Regions from separate parts of the Brevibacillus nitrificans genome, predicted to be linked through region 1. Evidence: riboswitches for the same ligand, from Rfam matches in the RefSeq annotation. Region 1 holds a riboswitch; each other region holds the start of a gene.

Region 1 (4,281 bases):
TCGTTGATATCGGCTTCGATCAACAGATGATCCAGATTGGCGAGGGTAAGGATTTCCGTGCCTTTGCTGACGTACTGGCCATTGTCCACTGCACGGGCGATGACCGTCCCGTCCGCAGGTGCTACGACGACGCTTTGGACGCGTTCTTTGTCCAGCTGGCTTTTTTCTACCAGCAGCTTGTTGATTTGTGCTTCTTGGGAGGCGATTTCTTCCTTGCGCGGCCCCTTTTGTTTGAGCGCCAGCTGCTGCTTGGCGACATTCAAGGTCGAGAGGGCAGAATCCACAGCGGATTTTGCTTTGTCCAGCTCTTGGGAAGTGGAAGCCCCTGAGGTGTGCAGCTGGCTGATGCGATCGTATTCGCGCTTGGCAGTATCGTACTCTCTCTGTGCTTGCGACAATCGTTCACGCTCTTGTGCGACTTCCTCCGGTTCACTGCCAGCCTGAACCTTTGCCAGATTGGCTTTTGCCAGCTCGAGCTGGGCCTCCAGGTCCAAGATGCGGCTCTCTACATCGGTCGTATCGATTTTTCCGATGACCTGGCCCTTTTTCACCTTGTCGCCTTCTTTGACGGAAAATTCGCGCAACGTACCTGTGACGTTCACAAACAGCTTTTGCTTGTCTTCTACGGTGACGACCCCCGACGTCAAAATCCGGCTTTCCAGTGCTGATTTGGTCGCAGCTCCGATGTTTACGGGCAGACCCATTGCCTGTTTGGAGCCCATCATGTTGAAACCGACGACTCCGACAACCAGTACGGCTGCCACGGAACCGATGATCCACCAGCGTTTTTTCATGATCATTTTCTCCTTGGTTTTTTCCATTTCTGTTATTTCGTTACCCGAAGACTTGTACGGAATCTGTAGAAAAAGGTAACACACGTGACGAAACGTTCATATTTTGGTCACATTTTGCTATGTTTTGACGGAAAGTACTTTCTGCGGATTTTGCGTGATAAGATAAGGGAGGAAGAACGTTCCTGGGAGGGGAGCCATGAACCAAGCGATCCGATTTGATTACTCCAATGCTCTTGCTTTTGTCAGGCCACATGAATGGGAGCTGCTCGCTCCAGCGATTGGACAAGCGCATGAGATGCTGCACAAAAAGACAGGACCAGGCAGAGATTTTCTCGGGTGGGTGGATCTGCCCGAACAGTATGATCGTGGTGAATACAAGCGGATTCAGAGAGCAGCAACACGTATTCAGTCTGATTCAGATGTGCTTTTGGTGATTGGAATCGGTGGTTCTTATTTGGGGGCAAAGGCGGTACTGGACATTTTGGGACACAGCTTTTACAATCTGCTGCCCAAGGCGAAGCGGCGCGCCCCGGAAATCTATTTTGTCGGGAACAATATTAGTCCCGTCTACATCTCCCATTTGCTGGACGTCCTGGATGGCAAAGACGTGTCGATCAACGTTATTTCCAAATCAGGCACGACTACAGAGCCTGCGATCGCGTTTCGCTTGCTTCGCGACTGGCTGGTCAAGAAGTACGGACCGGAGGGGTCGAAGAAGCGCATTTACATCACGACCGATCGGGCGCGTGGTTCGCTCAAAAAACTGGCGGATGAGCAAGGCTACGAAAGCTTTGTCATTCCTGATGACATCGGTGGCAGGTATTCGGTACTGACTGCAGTCGGATTGCTTCCCATCGCGGTGAGCGGAGCCAATCTGGACGCACTCATGCAGGGAGCAGCCGATGCCCGTGCGCGGTACTTGAAGCAGGATTTGGAAGAAAACCCGTGCTACCAGTATGCCGCGATCCGCAACGCCCTGTATCGCAAGGGCAAGACCGTGGAGCTGTTGGTCAGCTACGAGCCGCAATTCCGCTATTTCTCTGAATGGTGGAAGCAGCTCTTTGGCGAATCAGAGGGCAAGGATGGGAAAGGGATCTTTCCTGCCTCGGCGGAGTTTTCAACCGATTTGCACTCGATGGGTCAGTACATACAGGATGGCATGCGGACGTTGTTTGAGACCGTCATTTCCGTAAAAACTCCCGTTGTCGATGTGACCGTTCAGGAGGATCCCACTGATGTGGATGGATTGAACTTCCTCTCGGGCAAGCAGATGGGGTTTGTCAATAAAAAGGCTTTCGAAGGAACGGTACTGGCTCATGTAGATGGCGGGGTACCGAATCTTTTGGTGGAAATACCAGAAGCAAACGCCTATCATTTGGGCGGACTGATCTACTTTTTTGAAAAAGCGTGCGGGATCAGCGGCTATTTGCTGGGCGTCAATCCGTTTGATCAGCCAGGGGTGGAGGCTTACAAAGCCAATATGTTTGCCTTGCTGGGCAAGCCTGGCTACGAACGGCAGAAAGCGGAACTGGAGGCTAGATTGAAAGAGAACAAGACGTACTTGACCGTTGCCGAAACAGCTGAATATTTGGAGCTTCCGGTGACGTTCATTTTGGAAAAGATCAAGGAAGGGCGGATTCGGGCCGTCCACGATGGCAATGAATATCTGATTAACAAGGATCAGTTCAAGCACCACTTGGAGGAAATGCGCAGATTGCGCGAGTGGGAGGAAGCTGCTCTCCACGAGCCGATCCCGGATAGCTACGATGTGAAGGACGAGGACTAATCATTCTGTTTTCCTACTTGTCAGATCGGCAAAAAGAGGTCTATACTGGTCAAAGAAAATGACATAACGTGAAAGCAACTTGGGGAGTCCTTCATGCGGGGCTGAGAGGATGGCAGCGACGACCATCGACCCATTGCACCTGATCCGGATCATGCCGGCGCAGGGAAGTGGTTGCGAGCGAACAGCGCTTGGCTTTTTGTCGTATGCGTATGAGCCCACCTTTTCCTGTGAGGGAATCGGTGGGCTTTTTGCCTATGGACAGGAGAGAGGGAGAGAAAAAGATGAGTGATTGTCTGGTAGTCGGCGGAGGAATTATAGGGCTTAGTCTGGCGTATGAGCTGTCTCGGCGGGGGATGGCCGTCACGCTGGTAGAGCAGGGAGAATGGGGCGGGCAAGCATCCTCGGCAGCAGCGGGCATGCTGGCGCCCTTGAAAGAATTTTCTGTGCCTGGCCCGATGGTGGAGCTTGGGATGGAGTCGTTGCGCTTGTATCCACAGTGGGCGCAGGAGCTGGAGGAGCATACGGCTGGCGATGTCCAGCTGAGTCTGGAAGGCCTCGTTACCGTTGCCATGGACGATGCAGAGAGTGAACAGCTTCGTGCCAAATATCTGTGGCAAAAGGAAGCCGGGTATGATGTTCACTGGATGGGCGCCAAAGAGCTTCTAGTAGTGGAGCCGCTTTTGACAGATCGCGTGCAGGCGGGCATTTACTCGCCAGGAGAAGGTCATATCAACAATCGGCTGTTGCTGCGATCCCTCGTGACTGCCTGCAAAATCCAGGGGGTTGCGCTTTTGTCTGGTTGTGTGGTCAAAGGGATCGCTGTAAAAGCGGGTCGTGTGATCGGTGTAGAGACGACCTCGGGACCTATCCGTGCAGATCATACCATCGTTGCTTCCGGTGCGTGGGCAGGGATCATGCTGGAAATGCTCGATTTGGCTATTCCGGTGAGGCCGGTACGCGGTCAGATCGCAGCCGTGTCCTCTGTAGGCATTCCTTTGCGTACTGTGATTTTCGGGACATCGGGATACATTACACCGAAGAAGGACGGAAAGATCGTCATCGGAGCCACAGAGGACGAAAGCGGTTTTCAGCGGGAAGTTACGCTGGCTGGACTGGCAAGTGTCCTGAACGGCGTCATGCCGTACGTGCCTGCCCTGCACGCGGCAGCGTTTCTGGAGGCATGGGGAGGGCTTCGTCCAGCGACAGCAGACGGCAAGCCTTTGCTCGGACCTGTGCCTGGCTGGGAGGGGCTCTCGCTTGCAGGTGGACACTTTCGAAACGGCATACTGCTGTCGCCAGTCACCGCGATACGCATGGCCGATTACCTGGAGAGCGGACAGTCAGAGGGGCTCGAGCCCTTCCTGCCCAGTCGGTTCCTTTCGTGATCCACTTTAGAGCTGCCTTTCGATAAATTGGGCTAGTCTTGTATGGAAAACGGTACACCTCCCCATGGGCTCTTGTATATGGTAATAAAGAAACACCAGAAGGGGAGGAGTTTCCATGCAGTCTGAGGATGACAAAAACCTTTATCAGGTTGACTTTCAGACAGTCAGCATGATTAAGGATATACGCCATAATGTGCACAACGTAATCAAGGAGCATTTGGAGAAAAAGGTGCGCATTGAAGCGATCGACGGCCAAGTATTCGAAGGCGTGATCGTGGATTTCGATGATCAAAACGTGTATGTCGAAGTGGAGGAT
Region 2 (4,281 bases), on a different contig from region 1:
TCATCGACTTGATGCAGGCTCTAAAGGAAAGCCTCGAGGTTACCGCCAGCAATGGAGGAGGCCCCATTAAACTGGAGGCTGAGCCCACACCGGAAAAAGCGCAGCAAAAAACCGGGCGGAAACGAACAGCGACGAACACCAGGGAAGCCGCCACACCAATCAAACAGGCAGCCGGAGAAAGCCCAGCCCCTGGTTCGACTACGAAGACGTTGCGTCGGAAAAAAACGACGGTATGACTGCCATCTGCACAAAAAAACCTGTCCTCCTACGGACAGGTTTTTTGGCTATCTCTGTACGAGCTTTTGCTGCACGATCGGCTCAATGTGGATGTGAACGGTATTGATCTTGTGGACCTTTTTCATACGCTCCTCGATCTTCTCCGTAATGGAATGGCTCTCTACGACATTCAAGTCCGGATCGACGTGGATCACGACATCGACAAGCACACTGCTTCCCAAGTAACGGGCCTTAATGTCCCCGACGTCTTCAACCCCGGTAATCCCGGAGATTGTCTCGCGCAGTTGTTCCAGCAGATCCTGATCGAAGCCGTCCGTCAACCGGTGTGTACAGTCCCGGAAGATGTCCCAAGCCGTTTTCAGGATGATCAGCCCAACAACAAACGCCGCCAAAGGATCCAGCCAGTTCAGATGAAATTGGGCACCTGCTACACCGACGAATGTCCCAATGCTGACCAACGCGTCCGAGCGATTATCGGCGGCGGCCGCCATCAGCGCCTGGCTGTTCGTTCTCTCAGCCAATGACCGGTTGTAACGATAAACACCAAACATAATGACCGCTGTGAAAAGAGCTGTCCAGCCCGCCAGCATGCTAGGAGCGGAGTGATTCGGGTCGAGGAAGGTGGGAACCGCGTCCGTAACCACCTGGATCCCAACGAATAGCATAATAAATGATGCGACAAGTGCGGAAATCGTCTCTGCCCGGAAATGGCCATAGGGATGATCCTGGTCAGGTGGTTTGCGGGCAATTTTCAAGCCAATCAGTACCGCAATGGATGCCACGACATCGGTTGAGTTGTTCAACCCGTCAGCCATCAAAGCTTCGGAGCTAGCCATGACCGCAATCGCTATCTTTAAAACGGAGCAAAAAATATAGGCAAAAATACTGACCCACGCCCCGCGTTCCCCTTGTTTAATATTCGAATACACATCCACACGCCATCACCTCTAAAATCTCTGTTGTCGACTACATCGGATAGGAATAAGAAGAACAAGTACACTTGCTAGCTTTTTCCGAACTTCATCGTATCAGACGCACTTCGTGTGGGTCTACAGAAACAGTTTTAGTCCGAGTCACGACTATAGGGAGGGGGAAAATGTGTTGCGCAGCCGCAATCTTTTTTTCCCTGTTCACACTTGCGCAAGCATCCAAAAACAGGTATGCTGTCCTTGCAACCAAAAACCAAAATGAATAACAGCACGGGAGCTTGGGAGTTACCAGGCTGAGAGGATGGCTATTGTGCCATCGACCGTTGAACCTGAACTGGGTAATGCCAGCGGAGGAATTGTCATAAACGACACGATCAGATATCGTGTATCTTTAGGATACCCGTATCTTTTCTTCTCTCGCGTCTGGCGTCGCATGCACTCATGCGGCGCTTTTTCGTGGCGCAGGGATTCTTTCCGCCTCCCGGGTTCGCGCTGTTTGCAACCATGACAAGGAGGTTTTATTATGTCCAGAACCAGCAAATCCCCCTTCTCCATCTCCCCCGTATCCGCTTTTCCTGGAAGCCGCAAAATGTATTTGCAAGGCAGCACCCCTGACATTCTCGTTCCCATGAGGGAGATTTCCCAGCATCCCACAAAAGGGATCCACACAGAAACTCCCAATCCGCCCATCCCTGTCTATGACACCAGTGGTCCTTACACAGCTGATGATTATATTCCGGACATCCAAAAAGGACTCCCGCCGATCCGTGCCGCTTGGGTTCAATCCCGCCAGGATACGGAAGCTTATCAGGGACGTCCTCTGCCGCTATTGGACGACAGCTACAATCACGACAGCTCCCCCCGGGAGAAACAGCTGCCCCTGCGTGCTCGTCCGGGCCGTGTCGTCACACAGCTTCGATACGCGAAGGAAGGGATTGTAACACCCGAAATGGAGTTCGTGGCCCTTCGTGAAGGAGTCGATCCCGAGTTTGTCCGAGAAGAGATTGCCCACGGTCGTGCCATTCTTCCCGTCAACATCAATCACCCTGAAAGTGAACCCATGATCATCGGCCGCAGCTTTCATGTGAAGGTGAATGCAAACATCGGCACCTCCGCAGTCACTTCTTCCATCGGAGAGGAAGTGGAAAAAATGATTTGGGCAGTTCGCTGGGGTGCTGATACGATCATGGATCTGTCAACCGGCTCTCACATTCATACGACCCGTGAATGGATCATCCGCAACTGCCCGGTGCCAGTCGGCACGGTTCCGATCTATCAGGCACTGGAGAAGGTAAAGGGAAAGGCGGAGGATCTTACCTGGGAGATCTATCGGGATACCTTGATCGAACAGGCCGAGCAAGGGGTGGACTACTTTACGATCCACGCCGGGGCGCTGCTGCGCTATATCCCTCTTACTGCCAAGCGTGTAACCGGCATCGTTTCTCGAGGGGGCTCCATCCTCGCTGCCTGGTGCCTCGCTCACCATGAAGAGAATTTCCTCTATACGCACTTTGAAGAAATTTGCGAGATCTTGCAGGCATACGATATCGCTGTGTCCTTAGGAGACGGGCTGCGCCCAGGCTCCATCGCCGACGCGAATGACGAGGCGCAGTTTGCAGAGCTGGAAACCTTAGGAGAGCTGACTCGAATCGCATGGAAATACGATGTTCAAGTGATGATTGAAGGCCCCGGCCACGTCCCTATGCATCAAATCAAGGAGAACATGGAAAAGCAGCTGACGCTATGCCACGAAGCTCCCTTCTACACATTAGGGCCTTTGACGACAGATATAGCACCTGGCTATGACCACATCACATCAGCTATCGGCGCTGCCATGATCGGTTGGTTTGGTACAGCCATGCTGTGCTACGTCACCCCGAAAGAACATCTGGGGCTGCCAAACAAGGAGGACGTGCGAAACGGGCTGATCGCGTACAAAATCGCCGCCCACGCTGCTGATCTGGCGAAGGGACATCCGCGAGCCAAAGAGCGAGATGACGCCTTGTCCAAGGCCCGCTTTGAATTTCGCTGGGTCGATCAGTTCAACCTCTCTCTCGACCCTGAGCGTGCCAGGGAGTACCATGATGAGACGCTTCCCTTTGAGGGGGCGAAATCTGCTCATTTTTGCTCAATGTGCGGTCCCAAATTTTGCAGCATGAAAATTACGCAGGACATCCGGGCCTATGCGCAAGAAAAGCAACTGAAGGAGGAAAACGCACTGGAAATCGGGATGAAGGAAAAAGCCGAGCAGTTTCGCTCCCAAGGAAATCGGCTGTACACCTAGCACCCAAAAAGGAGGTACGTTTCTATGGATCAGGCTATCCAGCTCCGCGATGAAATCCAGCGTTTGCAGGAGCTCACCCGTGAGTACCAGCGTAAGCTCCTTGCTTTGCAAAAAAATTGTGCCCACCAGTTTCAGGAGACACCACTGTCCCGCACCTGCGTGAAGTGTCTTTTGACGGAGAGTCTCTACTATTAATAGGGAATAAAAAAGACAGCAAAAAGACCGAAGAGCAGCTCTCTTCGGTCTTATCGTTACCTTGCTTTGTCCATCACTCGTTCATAAACCGAACGCTTTTGCTTCCCAGCTCACCTAGCCGCCACAACGCGATGCTGCGATAGCCTTCACCGGATACGATCTCTGCCCATGTCTGGAGAGTGGTTTCATCCGCGTACCAGACCGTATGCTTTTGTTTGTTCTGGTCGACATACTGGAAGTGGATACTGCCGCTGGCGTTATCTCTTCGCGGCATTTCCAGACTGGATTTCGCGAGCTCGGCAGCCTGCTTTTCCGTGACAGCAGCAGCCTCTCCATTTTCAGCCCAGTCAAAGCCACCCGCTGACAAGGCAATCACTTTTTCGCCCGGAACCACCTTCATCCGAGTCGTAAGCTCCGTAATAAAGGAGCGGTCTGCCTTTGGTCCAGGATCGCTTTGCAAGCCGTGCAGATTGTAGGCCATCATAACATAGACCGGCCCCTCTGGCAGCGAAAGAGTTTCAATCGGCGTCCGTGGTTCCAGTACGATCCGCAGCGTTTTATCCTGCTCCTGCAGCCGCTGATAAAGCTCCTTGAAAAACGCTAGCAGATTTCCCCAATCCTTTTCCTCGATGCGCT
Region 3 (4,281 bases), on a different contig from region 1:
TAATCCAAAGGGCGCATTGATCCGCGATAAAAGCCGCATGGCGACCGCCTTCGATGACAGCGGGATTAATCGTGTTGCTGCCAGCTGGAAAGCCCGGATACGCTTTCATGACTGCCCAGTGGCGCTCCAGATCCTGAAGCGATGCAATGACCTTCATCATCTTTTCGATTGCAGAGGCACCTTTCACTCTCCCGCCAGCATGGATCGTTTTTGCCCGCATCCCGTCGTGCAAGGTCGTCGGGCTTTCGATCGTAATCCAGCCCGTGATGACACCGCCCTGCCCTTGCATATGCAGGTCGCTTGTATCCACGACCACCGCGTAGTCAGCCTGATAGCCTCTCTCGATGGCAGCCAGCGTGCCCGCTTCACCGGCTTCTTCCCCGATGACCGACTGGAACAGCAGATCGCCCCTCAGCTCTACGCCGTGTTCGCGAAGCATTTTGATCGCAAATAGGCTGGCGGCTATACCACCTTTCATATCAGCTACTCCGCGTCCATACCAACGGCCGTCCTTTCCTTTCGTCAAAGCAAACGGCGGATACGTCCAGCCCGCATCATCTCCGACCTCTGCTACGTCGATATGCCCGTTTATGATCAAGCTGTTCGCAGTCGCGGACGCAGAACCTTTGAGCGTGCCCACCACATTGTCATCGCCAGGAAACACTGGCCAGCGATCGATTGCAAAGCCCAGCCCCTGCAATTCTTTCACAATCAAGCTCTGCGCCTGCTCACTATTTCGTGCAGGCGGGCTGACTGTCGGGTACGAAACCAGGTGGCCCAGCAGGTCAAACAACTCCTCTTGTCGACTGGCGATTGCCTCGACTGCTGCACGTACCCCGCTCACGCTACTCAATCATCCCTTCTGTTGGGCTGCTTGCCGAAGCGTAGCGTTTTTTCGCGATGCGTCCTGCCAAAAAGCCTTTTCGACCCGCTTCCACGCCCAGCTTCATCGCTTCTGCCATCAGCACCGGATTGTCTGCCAGCGCTACTGCGGTATTTAAAAGCACGCCATCCGCGCCAAGCTCCATGGCTTTTGCGCAATCCGCTGGCGCACCGATGCCCGCGTCGACGATGATTGGTACTTTTGCATCCTCGATAATGAAGCGCAGGTTGTTTTCATGCACGATCCCTTGACCGGAACCGATCGGAGAAGCTCCCGGCATCACTGCGTGAACGCCTGCTTCCTGCAAACGGCGCGCAAGAATCGGGTCATCGTTGGTGTAAGTCAAGACGATGAAGCCTTCCTCCACCAAAATTTTGGATGCCTCCAGTGTGCCGATTGGATCTGGCAGCAATGTTTTGGGATCGCCGATAACTTCGACCTTGATCATGTCGCACAAGCCAGATGCTTTCGCCAGGCGAGCGATACGCACAGCCTCTTCCGCCGTGTATGCCCCTGCTGTATTCGGCAGCAGCGTGAATTTTTTCAGGTCGAGCTGTTCCAAAAAGTTAGGCTCGTGTGGATTTTCCAAATTCAGTCGACGAATGGCAAAAGTGAGAATCTCTGCCTCTGATACCTCGACTGCCTTGCCTTGTGTTTCCAAATCAGCAAACTTACCCGTTCCCAAGAGCAAGCGGGAGCGAAACTCGTACGGTCCAATTTTCCATGTATCCATCAGGATCATCCTCCTCCAACAAAGTGAACGATTTCAATACGATCTCCATCCATAATCGGTGCTTCCTCATAGCGGGAGCGGTCGATGATTTCCCCGTTTTGCTCCACGACTACGATCTTCTCCTGCAGCTGATAGGACGCGAGCAGTGCGCGTACATTCTGGACATCATCAGCCAGCTCCACCTTTTTCCCATTCAGAACTACGACCATCGTATTCCTCCTATCCGTAAGAAATCCTCAATCGAGGCGTGTTCAAGGAGGAGCGACCGCGTTTTAGCGGAAAGTTTTCATGCGCTCCGGAATTCATAAACGGAAACGCTTATAAATTCCTTTACGTTAAAAAACGGCTCCTCCCGTCGCTGGAAATCATCCAGTCAAAACAGAAGAAGCCGTTTCCCTAATCATCACGCAGATAGTTTACAAAAAAAACCATCCGCCGTGGATGGTTTTGGTTCATAACGATTCGTTATACCTCTTCCTCCGCTGGCATGACCCAGTTCAGGTTCAACGGTCAGTAACACGTTCGTTACAATCTCAGCCAACTATGCTCGGCCCCCGCTTGGTAGTGTTCTTATTCATTTGTCGTGCTTTCGATTCTTACAGTATCACTCTATTTCTATTTTGTAAAGGTTTCCTTGTGCATCGCTTCCAGCTCCACCAGACAGCGCTGCGCCCACAGGGACATTTTCTTCAATTTCTCCATCTCTCGTTCCATCGCAATCCGCACCGATTCCTTGTAGTCAGGAATCGCTCCGTTATACCGCATCACGGCATTGCTTGGGCACATGAACTTTTCCTGGTACGACAGCGCTGGGCGTTGATGAAACAAAGGTACGTCGACCTCAAACGATGTATGCAAGTCACCCTGGGTCGGGAACTTGGTGACAGCCAGTACCTTTACGAGCAGCTTGGAATCATGGTTCTCGAGAACTTCCGTAATGTATTCCCCAGTCTTTTGCGTGACGCGTACGATATCACCCGGATTCCACATCATGGCGCGATCATCCTCCTCTGTTATTTCTTTCGTGATCTTTTAGGACAAAGCTGCCTTCAACAGCTGCTTTGCATGGTCAAGGACTTCGTGCACCGGTCGGTTTGGCTGACCGCCGCCTTGTGCCATAGCCGCATTCCCTCCGCCTTTTCCGTCGATCAAAGGCAGGGTATCCTTGATCAGCTGATTGACTGCCACGTCAACCTCTGCGCCACGGGCAAAGACAAGCTGCAGCTTTTCACCTGTCGCTGCCAGCAGGCACACAACGTCCGGAGCTTGTGCTACAGCTTGATGAGCAAATTGCTGCAGCTGCTGGATCGAGCGGTCGCTAAAGGCTATCTCCAAAAGCCGTACGCCTCCCAGCTGATCCGCTTGAGCGAGATACTGACGCACCTCCACTTCAAGCAGTTGACGCTCTTTTTCCAGCAAGCTTTGCTTCATTGTGTCACGCTCGGCGACCAGTCTTTCTGCTTGCGCTATAAGCTCAGCATCACTGGTCATGAGCAGCTTCGAGACCTCCCGCACCATGGCCTGTTTTCTCGTATAATCTCGCAAGGCTCGCCAGCCGCAAATAAATTCCAGCCGAATATTGCCCCGATGACGCTCCCATCCCAAAATTTTGATCATGCCCACTTCACCGGTATGTGCAGGGTGTGTCCCCCCACATGGATTGTAATCAAAATCGGGAATGATCACGACACGGATGTTTTCAGTAACGGTCGGCTGCTTTTTCAGCGGCAATGTCGCCAGCTCTTCGTCGTCTACAAAACGGGCGGAAATCGGCCGATTTTCCAGAACAATCTGGTTGGCACGCTGCTCGACTGCTTCCCATACCTCTGGGGTCAGCTCATCGAGTCTTACATCGATCGTGACTCGTTCTTTTCCCAAATGAAAAGCAACGGTCTCCGCTCCCACTACCTCCAGGAAAGATGCCGACAAAATGTGCTGACCGGCATGCTGCTGCATATGGTCAAATCGACGTTCCCAGTCGATGCTGCCTTCGAGCTGCACCATTTCTTCCGGGATGGGGGATGCTAAGCGATGACGGACTTCTCCGTCTACTTCCTCTACATCGATGACACGCGTTTCACCAAGATGACCATGATCGGATGGCTGTCCACCACCAGTCGGATAAAAAGCAGTCTGACTCAATACCACATAGGGCGTGCCGTTTTCTTCCACGCCTCGCTTCGTTACTTCAGCCGTAAATGTTTTCACATAGGCATCCTGGTAATACAGTCTGTCCTTCATTTTCCCTGACTCCTTACCGCAAGAAGCAAAAACACATTTGCGCTGCTTCCGCCATTTTCTCCCGTACGGGGTTGCTAGTATAATAGATAAGTAGGAGGTGTTTCTTTTGTCCAAAAAGTATTTTACTCCCGAGGAAGCCAATGAACTGCTGCCCTATGTACGCGCAGAGCTTTCCTTTATGCAGGAAGCCAAACGCACTTTCTATAAGCTCTATCAACAGCGCGAAGAAGTGAAAAAGCTTTTGCCCGTGGATGAGAGCGAGCTCTTTGCCGTTGAATGCCGCCTGGAATTTATGGAAATGGAAGCCAAGATGCGTATCACACGTCTTCTAGAAAAAGGCGTTCAAGTGAAAGATGTCGATATCGGCTTGTTTGATTTCCCGGCGATGATCAATGGCGAAGAAGTCCTCCTGTGCTGGCGCGAG

What was found. Region 1 has a riboswitch for thiamine pyrophosphate ahead of thiO (glycine oxidase ThiO). Riboswitches for the same ligand answer to the same signal wherever they lie in the genome.
Region 2: linked by a shared signal. The riboswitch ahead of thiC (phosphomethylpyrimidine synthase ThiC) and the one ahead of thiO (glycine oxidase ThiO) in region 1 are both predicted to bind thiamine pyrophosphate.
Region 3: linked by a shared signal. The riboswitch ahead of thiS (sulfur carrier protein ThiS) and the one ahead of thiO (glycine oxidase ThiO) in region 1 are both predicted to bind thiamine pyrophosphate.

Annotation. Positions count from the first base shown of each region.
Region 1 is NZ_RHHU01000011.1:149,977-154,257, reverse strand. It holds gene EDM59_RS18735 (efflux RND transporter periplasmic adaptor subunit) at 1-794, opposite strand, end outside; partial or broken gene EDM59_RS18730 (glucose-6-phosphate isomerase) at 991-2,340, shown strand; gene EDM59_RS31705 (excisionase family DNA-binding protein) at 2,335-2,580, shown strand; TPP riboswitch at 2,651-2,763, shown strand; gene thiO (glycine oxidase ThiO) at 2,862-3,965, shown strand; gene EDM59_RS18720 (LSm family protein) at 4,081-4,281, shown strand, end outside.
Region 2 is NZ_RHHU01000003.1:150,970-155,250, reverse strand. It holds gene ku (non-homologous end joining protein Ku) at 1-236, shown strand, start outside; gene EDM59_RS02635 (cation diffusion facilitator family transporter) at 285-1,172, opposite strand; TPP riboswitch at 1,427-1,538, shown strand; gene thiC (phosphomethylpyrimidine synthase ThiC) at 1,690-3,450, shown strand; gene EDM59_RS30910 (hypothetical protein) at 3,475-3,645, shown strand; gene EDM59_RS02625 (glycosyl hydrolase family 18 protein) at 3,719-4,281, opposite strand, start outside.
Region 3 is NZ_RHHU01000003.1:505,789-510,069, reverse strand. It holds gene EDM59_RS04410 (acetylornithine deacetylase) at 1-853, opposite strand, end outside; gene EDM59_RS04405 (thiazole synthase) at 846-1,616, opposite strand; gene thiS (sulfur carrier protein ThiS) at 1,622-1,825, opposite strand; TPP riboswitch at 2,074-2,184, opposite strand; gene kapB (kinase-associated lipoprotein KapB) at 2,232-2,609, opposite strand; gene EDM59_RS04390 (alanyl-tRNA editing protein) at 2,649-3,857, opposite strand; gene EDM59_RS04385 (DUF2203 domain-containing protein) at 3,964-4,281, shown strand, end outside.